2 regions of the Pseudomonas tensinigenes genome follow, and region 1 is predicted to be linked to the other one. Evidence: riboswitches for the same ligand, from Rfam matches in the RefSeq annotation. Region 1 holds a riboswitch; the other holds the start of a gene.
What was found. Region 1 has a riboswitch for cobalamin ahead of HU718_RS12940 (ABC transporter substrate-binding protein). Riboswitches for the same ligand answer to the same signal wherever they lie in the genome.
Positions count from the first base shown of each region.

Region 1 (6,437 bases):
CATCGCCAGACCGATGCGGTCCTTGATCGAGCCACCGGGGTTCTGCGATTCGAGTTTGAGAAACAGCGTGCAAGGCCCGGTGTCGAAGCGGGTGACTTGAACCAGCGGAGTGTTGCCTATCAGCCCAAGTACGGCAGGGCGTGATTCCTTTGACATTTCTTCACCTCTTGGTGGTGTTGATCGCGTTCCAATCGCGGGGAAAAGACTCGCGTGCAACATAGGCTCAGACATCGGCTGTCGCAACCTTTAGTCGGTCGCAAATACAGCCATTTCGATCTAACGATAGATCGAAATCAGAGACTTGCCGGGACGGGTTTGAGTGCGTTTACACAGAGGCGTCATTGAGTTTTCAAAGGGCGTCTTCCCGGCCACGAGCGGCTTGATTTGCGAAGCGATATCCTGCAGCGCAAACCGTCCGGAAGATTTCACATGGCGCAGTTATCGGCTGCCGGAGATGGCGGCGGGTCAGCCAATGAAGGTGTTGACCCTGCCGGGGCATGACATTCAGGTTCGGGGAATTTCCATGGCAGCACAGGGTAGGGTGTTGTTACTCTGACCGGCCGCAGTCGAGGCGTTTGCACTACATGAGTCATCAACCGATCATTCAGGCCGTGTCTGAAGCAGACATTGGCGAGGTGCTGAACTTTGTTCTGGCGGCCCGTGCCGAGCTTTTCCCCAAGCTCAGCGCAACGGGTATGCCAGACGATCTGGCGCGTTTCGCCGAGGTTTATCTGGGTGGGAAAGGGCGTTTTCTGATTGCTCGCCAGCAAGGGCAGATCGTCGCGTCCATCGGTTATCTGCCTTACGACCGACGCTTCCCGCGCCTTGCCTGGCCTGACCGTAACGTGGTGGAAATCGTCCGCCTGTTCGTCCTGCCCTCGCAGCGACGCTCAGGGCTGGCCGGCGCGCTGTATCGAACACTCAAGGAAATGGCGCTCGCCGACGGGGTCGAGCTGATCTACCTGCACACTCATCCGTTTCTGCCGGGGGCCATCCAGTTCTGGCAGCGGCAGGGCTTCGAGATTATCGAGGTCGACGCTGACCCGGTCTGGCAGACGACGCACATGCAGGATGTCATGAGTGGAATCGAAGAATCTGCGCCCCATCAAACGGGTCCGTCAGATAGTGCGCCCTGACCCCGAAAGTGTCCTGTAACCGCTGCGGTGTCAGCACTTCCAACGGCGCGCCCAACGCCACCAGTCGACCCCGTTCCAGCACCGCCAGACGATCGCATTTCAACGCCTGATTGAGATCATGCAGTGCGATCAGCGTGGTTACCGGCAACGCTTGCACCACGTTGAGAATGGTCAGTTGATGCTGGATGTCGAGGTGGTTGGCCGGCTCGTCCAGCAATAGAATCTGCGGTCGTTGCGCCAATGCCCGAGCGATGTGTACCCGTTGCCGTTCACCCCCCGACAAGCTGCGCCACAGGCGTGTGCGCAGGTGCATCGCATCAACGTCAGTCAACGCCTGCTCGACGATGGCGTCGTCCACCTGCGACCACGGTTGCAGCGCCGACAGCCAAGGCGTTCGCCCCAGCGCCACGGCATCAAACACGCGAATGCCGTCGTCGGTGTCGGCCTGTTGTTCGACCACTGCCAGCTTTTGCGCAATGCTGCGCCGGGCCATTTTGCCCAGGCGCTGACCTTCGAGCAGCACCTCGCCAGCACTCGGTTCGCGCAACCCCGCCAGCAATTTCAACAGTGTGGATTTTCCCGAGCCATTCGGCCCGACGATGCCCAAGGTTTCGCCGCGCTGAACCTCAAGGCTGACACCGTTGAGCAACTCGGCGCCGCGCACCTTGAATGTCAGCCCTGAACAACTCAAAACGCTGCTCATCGTGCGGACCTGCGGCCAACCAGAATCAAGGCAAACACCGGTGCACCGACCAGCGCGGTAATCACCCCGACCGGAATCACCTGACCTTTGATCAGTGTGCGCGACAGCACATCGGCAGCAATCAGAAACACCGCGCCACCCAACGCACTGGCCGGCAGCAGTCGCGCATGACCAGTGCCAAGCAACAGCCGCGCCGCATGGGGAATCACCAGGCCGACAAAACCGATCGAACCGACAATCGACACCATCACCGCCGTCACCAGCGCCGCACAACCGATCAGCAAAATCTGCACGCGTCGCACCGGAATGCCGAGGGATGCCGCCGAATCCGCACCAAAGGTAAACGCATCCAGCGCCCGCCGATGCCACAGACACACGACCAACCCGAACACGGCCACCGGCACCGCCAGCCACACCGACGGCCAGCGCACGCCGCCGAGATTGCCCAGCAGCCAGAACATGATCCCGCGTGCCTGTTCAGAGCTGGCCGAGCGGGTAATCAAAAACGCCGTGAGCGCGTTGAACAGCTGCGAGCCGGCGATCCCCGCGAGAATGATTTGCCCGGTGCCACTGGCGGAGCCGCTGACGCGCGCCAGCAAAATCACCAGCACGAACGCGGTGACTGCACCGGCGAAAGCTCCGACTGACAGCGAGATGAGCCCGGCGCCAACACCGAACAACGCCACCATCACCGCACCGGTCGAAGCCCCGGCAGAAATCCCCAGCAGATACGGATCGGCCAACGGGTTGCGCAACAGCGACTGCAAAATCACCCCGCACGTCGCCAGACCGGCACCGCACGCCGCCGCGACCAGTGCGCGGGTCAGGCGGTAGTTCCAGACGATGCCTTCGTCGATCGGGTCGAGCGCGTAACCGGCGTTCCACAACTTGTTTGCCAGCACTTGCACGACCACGCCCGGTTCAATCGAGGTTTCGCCGATGGCTACGCCAGCGACCACTGCAATCAACAGTGTGGCCAAGGCCAATAACGTGCGGATCAGGCTGGCACTCATTGCGACAGGTCATAGCCGTTGATGGCCGTGGCCAGTTGCTCGATGCCATCGAACATGCGCAGGCTGGCCTGCATGGCCATGGCGTCAAGAATGATGATGCGGTTGTGCTTTACCGCATCCATGTTGCGTGTGACCGGGTCGCTGCGCAGGAAGGCGAGTTTCTTTTCGTAGTCGTCAGCGGGGAAGCGTCGACGGTCCATGCGCGCGATGACGAGGAAGGTCGGATTGGCTTTGGCGATGGTTTCCCAGCCGACCGTTGGCCACTCTTCATCGGACTCCACCACGTTGCGCACGCCGAGGGTGCTGAGCATGAAATCGGGAATGCCTTTGTGCCCGGCCACAAATGGCTCGATGTCCATTTGTGCGCTGGAAAACCAGACCAGCGCGCTGGCGTCTTTGAGCTGTTTGCCTTGGGCGGTGGCTATCGAACGCGCGAGGCTGGCCTTGAGTTCATCATTGAGCTGCTGGCCACGCTCCTGCACATCAAAGATCTGCGCCAGTTGGCTCACGCTCTTGTAAATCGTCTCGATGCGAAACGGTGCGAGCCGCGTACCGTCGGCGCCGACGAGGTTGTCCTTGGCTTCGCAATCGGAGGGCAGCAGATACGTTGGGATTTTCAGTTCATGAAACTGCTCACGGGTGCCGACCGCGCCTTGCGGGCCGACCATCCATTCCAGCTCGACAGCCACCAGTTCCGGGCGCTTGCCGATCACCGATTCGAAACTCGGCTCGTTGTCGGCCAGGCGCTGGATCTTGTCGTCCTGCGCTTTGTACTTCGTCAGCACATTGTTGAACCACAGTGAGGTGCCGACGACTTTATCGCTCAGGCCCATGGCGTAGAGCATTTCCGTGCCGGCCTGGCCGATGGTCACCGTGCGCGTTGGTGCGTGCTGGAAGGTCAGGGTGCTGCCGCAGTTGTCGATCGTCAGCGGATACGCAGTCGGGGCCGCCTGCGCCATGGCGCAAAGGCTCAGGCCGGTGATGAGGGTGGCAATGCGGGGCAGCAGCATGGGGCAGTCTCCAGGGGAACCGTACGGGAGCGGGAGAGTACGGATCGGAAACACACCATCGAACGCGGTCAGGGAAACTGCGCAAGGCCGGTCATCAAAAGAAGAAGTACACGGCACGATGTCCTTCCCGGACACCCCGCCGGTTAGTAATCACTGTGTCGGCAGGTCTCCTGACTGATGCGTCATCGCCTTGGCTCCGGCCTTCCCGGGATTTACCCAGTGGCAGTTGTGGAGCAGGCTCGGCACCTACAGTTGCGGGGGCAGTTCCGATCAATGCTGTGCAAGCACCTCGGATTCCCTGTTAGTCCCCTTCGGGAACCGACGGCGGCATGGTAGTCGATCGAGCCGCTGAAGGGGAGACGAATCTGCCGTGGCGAGGATCAGTGCTGGCTCATCAAACCGTGCAACACGCCTAAACGCAGGCCCGGTTCCGACGGCAGCATTTGCGCAATGCCGAACACTTTGAACGCCGCCAGCATCAACACCAGACCGGCGGGGAGAATGCTCTGGCGGTGTGGTTGCAGGCCGGCAAGCTTGAGCTGTTGCACGTTGTTCACTTTCAGCAGAAGTAACGACAGGCGCAGCAGGCCGCCGTAGGTGATGCCGTCCTGACCGAAGTCGTTTAGGCGATTGGCCTTGAGCACTTTGGCCAGCATGCGCGCAGTGCCGGACGAACCGATGGTTTGCTGCCAGCCCTGAGCACGATAGCGCCGGGCGACCTTTTCAAACTGCAGGATGGCGAAGCGTTCGGCCTCCTGTAGCGCCCCGGCAGACACGTCACCGCCGCGAAAGAACCGCGTGCTCAACGTGCCGCTGCCGATGGCGATGCTTTCGGTGAGTAACGGTTGCGAGCCTTGGCCGAGGATCAGCTCGGTTGAGCCGCCGCCGATGTCGACCACCAGGCGCAGGTCTTCAGCGCTTGGCAAGGCGTGGGTCACGCCGGCATAGACCAGACGCGCTTCTTCATGGCCGCAAATGACGTCGATGGGAAAGCCCAGATGCCGCTCGGCGCTGGCGAGAAACAGCTGCGCATTGTCAGCCTCGCGCACCGCGCTGGTTGCCACCGCACGGACTCGGCCGGCCTCGAAACCGCGCAGCTTTTTGCCGAACCGCGCCAATGCTTGCCAGCCGCGATCCAGTGCCAACGCATCCAGCGCGCCACCGTCAAAACCTTCAGCGAGGCGCACCGGTTCACGCAGGGTTTTCACTTCCTGAATCTGCAAACCCTTTCGGCTGCGCACCGACTGGCCGATCATCAGGCGAAAGGCATTCGAACCCAGGTCGATGGCGGCAAACAGCGAGGCGTCGTCTTTCATGGGAATCCTTGCAGAGCATCCGTCGCGAGGCTCAAGACGGTTTGCGAGGATTCTGCCGTGATCTTGATGACATCCTGATGACGGGGCAGGGGCGGTTCAATGAATTTGCGGCTGTCATGACACTGTCATTATTCGGCGTCTATGCTGAGGCCAATACATCGCGTGTTCTTAAAGTTTTTGCTGCCGGTTTTGGCAGCTTTTTTTTGCCTGCGATTTGGCTGTTGATCGTTCCCACGCAGAGCGTGGGAATGATCAGGGGCAGGGGGCTACTCAGCAGGCTTGCGGGGTTTCGCCCCGGGCCAGGCGCGCATTGATGTCTTCGATTACCTCGGGCAACTCGGCGATGGTGTCGATCAGATAATGCGGGCGCGAGGGGGCGAACATCTTGCCGATCCGCGCACGTTCTTCCGCCAGTCGATCCGACGGCAACGCCTTGTATTGCTCATAGCTCAGGCCCAGTGCGTTGCCGGAACAGGTCAACGCCACCGTCCACATACCGGCGGCGCGCCCTTCGAGAATCCCCGGCCAGGTGTCGTCGACCTTGACGCAAGCTGCCACGTCATTAATGCCCAAGGCAATCACGTTAGCCAAGGCCTGCGCCGGATAGGGCCGGCCATTCGGCACTTCATCGGTGGCCACGACATGATCGGCGACATAGCCATTTTCCCGCGCCAGTTCGACGACCTTGGCCATCACCACCGCCGGATAACCGGAGCACGAACCGATTTTCAAACCCTTGTCACGCAACGCCGCAATCGCCTCAAGCGCACCCGGTATCAGCGCCGAATGCAGGGCGATTTTCTCGATTTGTAACGGCATGAAGCGCTCGTAGATCGCCGTGACATCGTCGTCACTCGGCAAGCGATCAAACGCTGCACGATAACGCTCGGCAATCTGTGGCAAGTTGCACAAGGTGCGGATGTGATCCCACTTGCCCATGCCCATTGGCCCGCGCGCTTCTTCCAGCGACACCGCGACGCCAAACTCGGCAAAGGCTTCGACGAAGATTTGCGTTGGCGCAAACGAGCCGAAATCGACAACGGTGCCGGCCCAGTCAAGGATCGCGGCTTGCAGGTGAGTCGGTTGTTGGTACTGCATGGTCAATCTCCGTTTTCAGGTAAGCGTGGGCCGTCCCTCGGCAATGAGGTAGGCGGTCAAGGGTCAGTGCTGATCAGGTCAGCGGTGGATTCGCATCAAACAGTTCGGCAATTACTGGCCGGTTCCTGCGGATGCCGAGGCAGCACAGGTGGTATTCGATA
Region 1 covers NZ_CP077089.1:2,921,107-2,927,543, forward strand. The annotation lists gene HU718_RS12920 (pyridoxal-phosphate dependent enzyme) at 1-156, opposite strand, end outside; gene HU718_RS12925 (GNAT family N-acetyltransferase) at 585-1,136, shown strand; gene HU718_RS12930 (ABC transporter ATP-binding protein) at 1,075-1,839, opposite strand; gene HU718_RS12935 (FecCD family ABC transporter permease) at 1,836-2,840, opposite strand; gene HU718_RS12940 (ABC transporter substrate-binding protein) at 2,849-3,862, opposite strand; cobalamin riboswitch at 4,006-4,200, opposite strand; gene HU718_RS12945 (Ppx/GppA family phosphatase) at 4,243-5,178, opposite strand; gene phnX (phosphonoacetaldehyde hydrolase) at 5,449-6,276, opposite strand; gene HU718_RS12955 (LysR substrate-binding domain-containing protein) at 6,350-6,437, opposite strand, start outside.

Region 2 (6,437 bases), 790 kb from region 1:
CGCGGTCGTGTCAGTCACGCCGGGATCTACCTCGGTGACAACCAGTTCATCCACTCCAGCAGTCGTCGCAGCGGCGGTGTTCGCATCGACAGCCTGGGTGACAGCTACTGGAGCAAGACCTTCATCGAAGCGAAACGCGCTCTGGCCAACGCTCCGACTGTAGTCACTGCTCGCAAGTAATCCCCCGTTGTCGCTGCGTTCGCGGCGACAATCAGGCTTCCGGTAACGGAGTAGACCTAGACTTTACAAGGTGAAGTTAAAGTCTTACTTGAAGTTTGCCGCGTAGCCGCTAGAATCCTGTATCTATATTGATGGCAAACCGCCTGCGTGCTCACGCAGGCGGTTTTGTTTTCTGTCCTCCGGCAGAAAAAGCCGCAGCCAGATCAGGATGTTCTGCTTATGACGATGTCGGCCCGCCTCACCTTGATCTTCTTCGCAGCGCTGCTCAGCGCCTGCGCCAGTCGCACACCGCCTCCTGCGCCGGTGGTTCGCGCGCCGGTCGTGTTCGGCCCCTCCCAAGCTTTTTCACCGGCTGCTGAAGACGTGCTGTTTCGCGCGCTCGGTCTGGTCGGCACGCCTTATCGCTGGGGCGGCAACACGCCGGATTCGGGGTTTGATTGCAGCGGGCTGATCGGTTTTGTCTACCGTGATGCGGCGGGCATCTCTTTGCCGCGTTCGACGCGTGAGCTGATCGTTATGCAGGCGCCGAATGTCGGCAAGGAAGGCTTGCAGACCGGCGACCTGATCTTCTTCGCCACCAATGGCGGTTCGCAGGTCAGTCATGCGGGAATTTACGTCGGCGAAGGGCGCTTTGTGCATGCGCCGGCCACGGGCGGCACGGTCAAGCTCGACAGCCTGTCGAAGGCGTATTGGCAAAAGGCTTATCTGAGTGCCAAGCGGGTGTTGCAGCCGGAGCATCTGGCGCATAACCCGTAGTAAAAATCGCAGCAATCCTAATGTGGGAGCGAGCAGGCTCGCTCCCACAGTTGTTTCAGGTCACATTCAGCATCACTTCGTGGCCGACACTCGCCACACCTTGTTACCAACATCATCCGCCACCAGCAAGCCACCTTGCTGATCGATCACCACGCCCACCGGCCGACCCAAAGCATTCTCGTCCTTGTCGAGGAACCCGGTCAGCACATCCACCGGTGTGCCGCTCGGCTTGCCACCGGTAAACGGCACGAAAATCACTTTGTAGCCACTGTGCGGTTTGCGATTCCACGAGCCGTGCTGGCCGATAAACGCGCCTTCCTTGAACTGCGCCGGCAGGTTGTTGCCCTCGGCGAAGCTCAGGCCCAGCGAGGCGGTGTGTGGCCCGACCGCGTAATCCGGGGCGATGGCCTTGGCCACCAGGTCGGGGTTTTGCGGCGAAACGCGCACATCGACATGCTGACCGTAGTAACTGAACGGCCAGCCATAGAAACCACCGTCCTTCACGGAAGTGATGTAGTCCGGCACCAGATCACTGCCGATCTCGTCGCGCTCGTTGACCGCCGTCCACAGCGCGCCACTTTTCGGTTCCCAGGCCAGGCCATTGGGGTTGCGGATGCCCGAAGCGAAGATCCGGTGATTACCGGTCGCCCGATCGACTTCCCAGATCGCCGCGCGACCTTCTTCTTTATCCAGGCCATTTTCGCCGACGTTGCTGTTCGAGCCGACCGTGACGTACAGCTTGCTGCCGTCTTTGCTGGCGATGACGTTTTTCGTCCAGTGGTGATTCAGTGTGCCGCCGGGCAAATCGACCACCTTGATCGGCTGCGACTTGATCTCGGTCGCGCCGGGTTCGTAGTTGAAGCGCAGCAGGCGATCAGTGTCAGCGACGTAAAGATCATTGCCGACCAAAGTCATGCCGAACGGCGAGTTGAGGTTCTGCAGGAACACCGTCCGCGTTTCGGCAACGCCATCATGATCGGCGTCACGCAGCAAGGTGATGCGGTTCGGGCTCGGCACGCCAGCGCCGGCCTTGCCCATGACTTTCTTCATCACCCAGCCACGAATTCCACTGCTGTCATCAGGCTTGGGTGGGGCATTGGTTTCTGCCACCAGCACGTCGCCGTTGGGCAACACATAGAGCCAGCGCGGATGGTCGAGGCCTTCGGCGAATGCCGCCACCTGGGTACCGGCGGCCGCTGTCGGTTTGCCACCCTCGGGCCAGCCGATCGCCGGGGCGATGTTCACCGTCGGAATCAGGGTCTTGTTCGGTTCGGGCAGTTTTGGTGACGGGCCGGTGCCGTCGGAGACTTGCAGGCTGGAGGTTTCACCGCAGGCGGCGAGTCCTCCGGCGAAGGCGATGACAAAAACGAGCTGGGGCTTGCGCATTGCTGATCTTCCCTATGAATGCATTCCTAATCATAGAGGAGGGCGCAAGCCCGATGGTTCAACTGCTCAGCCGCGGGCTTCCTTGAACAGTACGGCGATGCCCGGGTGATAGTTGCCCGCTTCGCTGCGTAACTTGCGGTAGGCGTAGGGGAAATACCAGGCGACGGCGCAGGTGTGTTCCTTTTGCAGGTCGTCGACCATGTCCTGCAGCTCTTCGGGGCTGGCGCTGTGCTGAGCTTTTTGCGGGGCGACAAACAGGCAGCCAAGCTTGAGATCGCTGGCGTAGCTGATGCGCTTGGCGTCGTTAGTGATATCCAGCAGGGCTTGAGTCAGATTCAGGTTGGTAACCTTTGGCCAGCGCTGGGTGGCCTGGATAAAGGCGCGGTCTTCGGCACCGGCGAGAAACAGATCGGCGCGGGCATTGCGCTCGCCTTCTTCATTCTGTTTGCGCGTGGCAGTGTCGTTCAAAGTGACCAGTTCGGCCATCCAGGCCGCCGCCGAGAGCAATCCGAGATTGGCTTTCTCGTCATGCCAGTAAGGGGTGTCGCTGTCGCCGCGCACGGCGTTGTAGCGGTCGATACAGTCAAACCAGCGTTCAAGCACCGGGCGCAGAAATTCCAGGCGCGGGTTGCTGATGATCATGCCTTGCATCGTCATCATCCTTATTGTTGTAGTGGGCTTTTCGGGAAAAGCATGGCTCTTTGATATCATTTGTATCAGTGTGGCACAAGATTGGCGGCGGATAATTGATCAGCGGCACTTATTCGCCCGATGGCCGCCTCTTTAATTGACGCTCCACCCCCAACCCTCTAACCTTCGCGGCTTGTTTCAGGTGCTCTGTGACCGCTGTCGACAGAGTGAAACAGGGAAGCCGGTGAGGGTTGTCTTCAAGCGAAGAACCACCACGATCCCGGCGCTGCCCCCGCAACGGTAAATGAGTAAAAACTGCGCCTTGAGCCACTGCCTCGAAAGAAGCGGGAAGGCGCGCAGTCAGGCCAACGCCGCTCATGAGCCCGGAGACCGGCCTGATCCATCCAGCGGCATCACGGTGGGCGATGCCAGGCTTTTTGCCGTCTATTCTTGTGCCTGCCCGCCGTTATCCAGCCTCAACGGAGAGCTCCCCATGACTGATTCCCCCGAGCGCGACGAACGCCATCTGGCGCGTATGCAGCGCAAAAAAGCCGTGATCGACGAACGCATCGCCAACTCGCCTGACGAGTGCGGCCTGGTACTGGTGCTGACCGGCAACGGCAAAGGCAAAAGCAGCTCGGCGTTCGGCATGCTTGCGCGCGCCATGGGCCACGGCATGCAGTGTGGCGTCGTGCAGTTCATCAAGGGGCGCAACAGCACCGGCGAAGAATTGTTTTTCCGCCGCTTCCCTGAGCAAGTGCGCTTTCATGTGATGGGCGAGGGCTTCACCTGGGAAACCCAGGATCGTCAGCGCGACATCGCCGCCGCCGAAGCCGCGTGGGCTGTGTCCCGCGAACTGCTGCGCGATCCGTCGATCGGTCTGGTGGTGCTCGACGAACTGAACATCGCTCTCAAGCACGGCTACCTCGATCTTGATCAGGTGCTCAGCGATTTGCAGGCGCGTCCGCCGATGCAGCATGTGATCGTCACCGGTCGCGCGGCCAAGCCGGAAATGATCGAAATGGGCGACACCGTGACTGAAATGGGCATGCTCAAACACGCCTTCCAGGCCGGCATCAAAGCGCAGAAAGGCGTCGAACTTTGAATCAACCACGTCACTGCCCGGCGGTGCTCATCGCCGCGCCGGCCTCCGGTCAGGGCAAGACCACCGTCACCGCCGCACTGGCCCGTTTGCATCGCAATCAGGGGCGCAAGGTGCGTGTGTTCAAATGCGGCCCGGATTTTCTTGATCCGATGATTCTCGAGCGCGCCAGCGGTGCGCCGGTGTATCAACTGGACATGTGGATGGTCGGCGAGCAGGAAAGTCGTCGGCTGTTGTGGGAAGCCGCCGCGGAGGCGGATCTGATTCTGATTGAAGGCGTGATGGGTCTGTTCGACGGCACGCCATCCAGCGCCGATCTGGCGCGGCACTTCGGTGTGCCGGTGCTTGGCGTGATTGATGGGACGGCGATGGCGCAGACCTTTGGTGCGTTGGCGCTGGGCCTGGCGAAGTACCAGCCGGATCTGCCGTTTGCCGGCGTGTTGGCCAACCGTGTCGGCACGTTGCGGCATGCGCAGTTGCTCGAAGGTAGCCTCACTGAAGGCCTGCGTTGGTACGGCGCGTTGTCCCGCGAGACCGGTATCGAACTGCCGAGTCGACACCTCGGTCTGGTCCAGGCCAGTGAACTGAATGATCTGGATGTGCGCCTCGACGCCGCCGCCGATGCATTGGCCAGCAGTTGTGAGGTAGCGCTGCCACCGGCCGTGGAGTTCGCCGCGCCTGATGTGATCGCCGTCGAGCCGCTGCTGAAAAATGTGCGCATTGCCGTCGCCCGTGATGAGGCGTTTGCCTTCACTTATGGCGCGAGTCTGGATCTGCTGCGTGCGATGGGCGCTGAGTTGAGTTTCTTCTCGCCGATTCGCGATACGCAATTGCCGGAGGCGGATAGCGTGTATTTGCCTGGTGGGTATCCGGAATTGCACCACGTTGTGTTATCGCAGAACACCGCGATGCTTGAGGCGATTCGTGCGCATCATGCGGCGGGGAAACCGTTGCTCGCTGAGTGTGGCGGGATGCTGTATCTGCTGGATTCTTTGACTGACGTTGAAGGCACTCGCGCTGAGTTGGTCGGGCTGCTGAAGGGCGACGCGGTGATGCAAAAACGTCTGGCTGCACTGGCGCTGCAAGCAGTGGATTTGCCGGAAGGATCGTTGCGTGGGCACACTTATCATCATTCGCTGACGACTACCGAACTGGCGCCGATTGCACGGGGTTTGAGCCCGAATGGTGGGCGTGGGGCCGAGGCGGTTTATCGTGAGGGGCGGATGACGGCTTCTTATGTGCACTTCTATTTCCCGTCGAATCCTGCGGCTGTCGCTGCACTGTTCGCGCCGGACTTTGAGGACGCTATCGCGAGCAGGCTCACTCCTACAGTGGGCGATGTCGTGCCTGACGAAATGCAATCCCCTGTGGGAGCGAGCCTGCTCGCGAAGAGGCCATGACCGACAACGCATTCTCCGAAGCCGAGCGCCAAGCCGTCTATAAAGCCATCGCCGAACGCCGCGACATGCGCCACTTCACCGGCGGCAGCGTTGAACCAGAACTGCTGCGCCGCCTGCTTGAAGCCGCCCACCAGGCCCCAAGCGTCGGCCTGATGCAGCCCTGGCGCTTCATTCGCATCAGCGACCGCAGCCTGCGCAATCAGATCCAGAACCTCGTCGAAGAAGAACGCGTCCGCACCGCAGAAGCCCTCGGCGAGCGCAGTGACGAGTTCATGAAACTCAAAGTCGAAGGCATCCATGACTGCGCCGAGGTGTTGGTTGCCGCATTGATGGACGATCGCGAAAAACACATCTTCGGTCGCCGCACGCTGCCGGAAATGGACATGGCCTCGCTGTCCTGCGCAATCCAGAATCTGTGGCTGGCCTCGCGCGCCGAAGGTCTGGGCATGGGTTGGGTTTCACTGTTCGAGCCTCAGGCACTGGCTGATCTTTTGAAGTTGCCCGAAGGCGCAAAACCTCTGGCGGTTTTATGTCTGGGCCCGGTCAAGGAATTCTATCCGGCGCCGATGCTGGTACTCGAAGGGTGGGCGCAGGCGCGTCCGCTCAATGAGTTGCTGTTTGAGAATTATTGGGGAGTGAGTCAATGAGTGTGGCGTTGTTGAGTGTCGCCGCAGTGGCGCTGGATGCGCTGTTGGGTGAACCGAAACGCTGGCATCCGCTGGTGGCGTTCGGCAATTTTGCCGGGCGCATCGAGCAACGTTTCAACGCCGGTGGCCGGGGCTGGCGCAGCCATGGCGTCACCGCGTGGGTGATTGCCGTGCTGCCGCTGACCTTGCTCGCCACGGCGTTTTCCTGGGCGCCTTACGTGGGCTGGGTCGTCGAGATTCTCGCGCTGTATTGCGCCCTCGGCATGCGCAGCCTCGGTGAACATGTCGCGCCGGTGGCTGCTGCTTTACGTGCGGATGATCTGGACGAGGCGCGCA
Region 2 covers NZ_CP077089.1:2,129,156-2,135,592, forward strand. The annotation lists gene HU718_RS09415 (C40 family peptidase) at 1-180, shown strand, start outside; gene HU718_RS09420 (C40 family peptidase) at 400-936, shown strand; gene HU718_RS09425 (PQQ-dependent sugar dehydrogenase) at 1,009-2,322, opposite strand; gene HU718_RS09430 (hypothetical protein) at 2,389-2,973, opposite strand; cobalamin riboswitch at 3,136-3,365, shown strand; gene cobO (cob(I)yrinic acid a,c-diamide adenosyltransferase) at 3,446-4,057, shown strand; gene HU718_RS09440 (cobyrinic acid a,c-diamide synthase CobB) at 4,054-5,454, shown strand; gene bluB (5,6-dimethylbenzimidazole synthase) at 5,451-6,101, shown strand; gene cbiB (adenosylcobinamide-phosphate synthase CbiB) at 6,098-6,437, shown strand, end outside.
Region 2: linked by a shared signal. The riboswitch ahead of cobO (cob(I)yrinic acid a,c-diamide adenosyltransferase) and the one ahead of HU718_RS12940 (ABC transporter substrate-binding protein) in region 1 are both predicted to bind cobalamin.